2 regions of the Afipia sp. GW822-FHT03D08 genome follow, and region 1 is predicted to be linked to the other one. Evidence: predicted binding sites of a transcription regulator. Region 1 holds the regulator's gene; the other holds the start of a gene.
What was found. Region 1 encodes PhoB, which activates phosphate uptake and scavenging genes when phosphate is short. Its sites were predicted from a motif close to TGTCATNNANCTGTCAT; they were not measured.
Positions count from the first base shown of each region.

Region 1 (2,201 bases):
CGCCGACCGACCGGCGCACACAAGATTACATCACCGGCCGCTTCGGCTGACGCGCATTCGCGGGAGAAAACATATCATGGCTTCAGATCATACCGCCAAAGCGTTCGACGACGACCTTCAGGAACTCAACCGGCTCGTGGCCGAGATGGGCGGACTGGCAGAACGGCAGATCGTCGATTCCGTCGATGCGTTGATCCGGCGCGACGTCGCGCTGGGCAAGCGCGTTGTCGCGGCCGACCTCGAGATCGATAAACTGCAGCACTTGATCGAGGAACGCGCGGTGCTGACGATCGCTCGCCGCCAGCCGATGGCGGTCGATCTGCGTGAAATCGTCAGTTCGATGCGCGTTGCCACCGATCTGGAGCGCATCGGCGACCTGTCGAAGAACATCGGCAAGCGCGTCGCAGCGCTCGACAGCGATTTCCATCCGCTGAAGCTGATCCGTGGCCTTGAACACATGACCGACCTCGTTCAGTCGCAAGTCAAGTCGGTGCTCGATGCATATGCGGCGCACGATCTGCCTGCCGCGATGACCGTCTGGAAGGGCGACGAAGAGGTCGATGCAATCTGCACGTCCCTGTTCCGCGAGCTTCTGACCTATATGATGGAAGACCCGCGCAATATCGGTTTCTGTATTCACTTGATGTTCTGCGCCAAGAATATTGAACGGATCGGCGACCATGCGACCAACATCGCCGAGACGGTTTTCTACATGATCGAAGGCCAGCAGATGCTCGATCAGCGCCCGAAGGGCGACATGACGAACTTTGCAACGGCCGCGTCAGGCAGTTAATTTGTAAGACGAACTAAAGGACTTGAAATGAGCGCCCGAATTCTTGTGGTCGAGGACGAAGAGGCGTTGACCACGCTGCTTCGCTACAACCTGGATGCCGAGGGCTACGACGTCGAGACGGTTGCCCGCGGCGACGATGCGGACACCCGGCTCAAGGAACATGTTCCCGATCTCATCGTGCTCGACTGGATGCTTCCAGGCCTGTCCGGGATCGAGCTTTGCCGCCGGTTGCGTGCACGACCCGAGACCAAGCAGATTCCGATTATCATGCTGACCGCGCGCGGCGAGGAAAGCGAAAGGGTGAGGGGCCTTGCGACCGGAGCGGACGACTATATCGTCAAACCGTTCTCGGTGCCGGAACTGCTGGCGCGTGTGAAGGGTCTGCTGCGGCGCGCAAGTCCCGAACGCCTCGCGACCGTTCTCGCCTTTGGCGACATCGAACTAGATCGTGACCGGCGGCGCGTTGCCCGTTCTGGCCGCCCGATCGACTTGGGCCCGACCGAATACCGGCTTCTGGAGTTCTTCCTGGAACACCCGGGGCGTGTGTTCAGCCGCGAGCAGCTGCTCGATGGCGTGTGGGGCCGTGACATCTATATCGACGAGCGCACGGTGGACGTACACATCGGCCGTCTCAGGAAGCTGCTGAATCTTGGGCGCGAGTCGGATCCGATCCGCACGGTTCGTGGCGCGGGCTACGCGCTTGACGATCGCTTCGCCAAGGCTGATTCGCAAAACTGAGTCGCAAGTTGCCTGACCTTCACCTCGCATAAGCAGGGTGTTGGTCATCGGCAGCGACGTGCCTCACACAGGGTTGACGACGTCGCCGTCTTCCTTGACGAACCTGCCTATGTGCGGATTTGGCAGAACGTCAAGCACAGCCTCCGAGGGCCGGCACAGCTTGACGCCCTTAGGTGTCACGACGATCGGCCGATTGATCAGGATTGGGTGTGCGAGCATCTGATCGATCAGATCATCATCTGTCCATTTCGGATCGCCGAGCCCAAGCTCGGCATAGGGTGTGCCCTTCTCGCGCAAAAGCGAGTGCACAGAAACTCCCATCGCCGCAATGAGCTCGATCAGTTCTGAGCGGGTGGGCGGCTGCTTCAGATACTCGATAATTGTGGGCTCGATGCCGCTTTGCCGGATCATTGCCAGCGTGTTGCGGGACGTTCCGCAATCCGGGTTGTGATAGATGGTGACGTTCATGGCTGCATCCGTCTTTTAACCAGGCCAATCCGGTTTTCGACCGCTCAAGCCTTGTACGTTGACGGCCGGAATGCGTCGAGTCCGGGCCTTGCGCTTGCTTGTTTTATAGAGCCTCCAAGTCTACGCTCGCCGCGCTAACGTCGTTTGGGATGCAGGAATCGATGAGGCCGAGGCTAGCCGATGTTGCACGTATGGCGGGGGT
Region 1 is NZ_JBXANK010000002.1:586,636-588,836, reverse strand. It holds gene pstB (phosphate ABC transporter ATP-binding protein PstB) at 1-50, shown strand, start outside; gene phoU (phosphate signaling complex protein PhoU) at 77-793, shown strand; gene phoB (phosphate regulon transcriptional regulator PhoB) at 821-1,531, shown strand; gene arsC (arsenate reductase (glutaredoxin)) at 1,595-1,999, opposite strand; gene AC1RM7_RS17690 (LacI family DNA-binding transcriptional regulator) at 2,149-2,201, shown strand, end outside.

Region 2 (2,201 bases), on a different contig from region 1:
CCGAAGGGTCCGGGCCATACCGTCCGCTCAGAGTACCAGCGCGGCGGCGGCGTACCGACCCTGATCGCGATCCACAAGGATTCTTCGGGCAACGCGCATGACCTCGGTCTGTCCTATGCTTCCGCTATCGGTGGCGGCCGCGCGGGCGTCATCGAAACCACCTTCAAAGAAGAGTGCGAAACCGACCTGTTCGGCGAGCAGGCCGTCCTGTGCGGCGGTACCGTCGAATTGATCCGCGCCGGCTTCGAGACGCTGGTGGAAGCCGGCTACGCGCCGGAGATGGCCTACTTCGAGTGCCTGCACGAGCTGAAGCTGATCGTGGACCTGATCTACGAAGGCGGCATCGCCAACATGAACTACTCGATCTCCAACACCGCTGAGTACGGCGAGTATGTCACCGGCCCGCGCATCATCACCCCGGAAACCAAGGCCGAGATGAAGCGCGTGCTCACCGACATCCAGTCGGGCAAGTTCACCCGCGACTGGATGCTCGAGAACAAGGTCAACCAGGCCTCGTTCAAGGCGACCCGCGGCCGCAACAACGCCCACCAGATCGAGGCCGTTGGCGAGAAGCTCCGCGCCATGATGCCCTGGATCAAGGAAAAGGCTCTGGTCGACAAGACCAAGAACTGATTTCTGCCCCTTCCTTCTTGAGAAAGGCCGGTTGCCGCGAGGCAGCCGGTCTTTGCTTTTGGGGTAACTGAACGCCCGCTGAAAGCCGGCCTTAACCGAACGAAATATGTCGCAGGGCCAGTCCCTTGCGACTACATGACGGTTACATTACGTTTTTGTGACACGCTGCGGTTTCCGGCCGCGCGGTTGGCTTCCTGGCCTTCGCCAGCCAAGGCCTCAGACAGTGCCGGGGTTAGTTCGCGTCGAGGCAATGTTGCCGCTGCCGACACCAGGTTCTCCAGCGATGACCCCGATGGCTGCCCGCCGTCGCTTTCCGTCGTAGCGGGCGCGCCGTGTCCGTTATCACCACATCGACTCCCGCCAGCAGCAAGGTTCAGCTTTGGCTGAAGTGGCTCGGCGATACCGGATGGTTATGGCGGCTACGCGTCGCGTTAATCGCCGCGATGCATCTCACGGCTATCTACGTTCTCGCCTCGGTCGAGTACGGACCGTTCGCGATGACGCTGGCGTTGTTGACGTGGGGGCTGCTGAACTTCCTCTGGCTGATCGCGTTTCGCCGTCCCGGCGTATCCGCGGCGTTGTCGCTGGCGCTGGTCGCTGCCCTGATCGTGCTGTCGCAGTTCAAGTACGGAATCATGCAGCTTACGCTGACGTTCCTGGATTTCCTGATAATCGACCGCGACACGGTTTCGTTCCTGCATTCGATCTTCCCGCAGCTCAAGACGCAGTCCATCGTGCTGGTGGCCATCGCCGTGCCTGTGATGTGGCTGGTCTGGCGAGCGGACCCGTTCCGGGTCCGCCGCGCGACCGCCGCTGCCGGTGCAGGTGTCTGCATGCTCGGCATCGTCGGGCTGTCGGTAGCTAATCCAGAACAGCCGTGGGAGCCATTCCAGGGCGTCAATCACATCTCCAATCTGGCGCGATCCGGCGTTGTCTCTGTTTCGCACCTGACGTCGACGACGGGCTGGATCGAGGCCGACTCGAAGAGCCTCGTCGGGTCCGCGCAGGCCACGCCGCTCACCACATGCACGCCGCGCGGCAAGCGTCCGAACATCATCATGGTGCTCGACGAATCCAGCTTCGACATCACGGCTGCCCCCGGCATCAAGGTGCCTGAGGATTATCGGAACTACTTCAAATCCTCCGACGGGCAGAGGCGTTCGTTTGTCACCGAATCCAGCGGCGGGCCGACCTGGTACACCGAGTTCAACGTGCTGACCGGTTTGTCGGCGCGGTCATTCGGCAAGATGAAGTTCTATGTCACGCGGATCACGGCGGGGAAGATTTCGCGCGGGTTGCCGCAGGCATTGCAGCGGTGCGGGTACCGGACGTTCTCGCTGTATCCGACTTACGGGAATTTCCTCAGTGCGCGCAACTTCCAGACATCGGCAGGGGTCGGCAAGTTCATCGACATGGCCGACATGGGCGTCAGCGAGGACATGCAGCCCGACAAGTTCTATTTCGATCAGGCGCTGCAACTGATCGCGCGTGAGCGCAGGGCCGAGCAGCCGATATTCGTTTTCGTCTACCTCACCGCCAATCACTTTCCGTGGACGTCGACGTATCGT
Region 2 is NZ_JBXANK010000001.1:1,661,865-1,664,065, reverse strand. It holds gene ilvC (ketol-acid reductoisomerase) at 1-633, shown strand, start outside; gene AC1RM7_RS08230 (LTA synthase family protein) at 966-2,201, shown strand, end outside.
Region 2: a site for PhoB is predicted at 769-785, ahead of AC1RM7_RS08230 (LTA synthase family protein). Genes of this name have one in related genera too.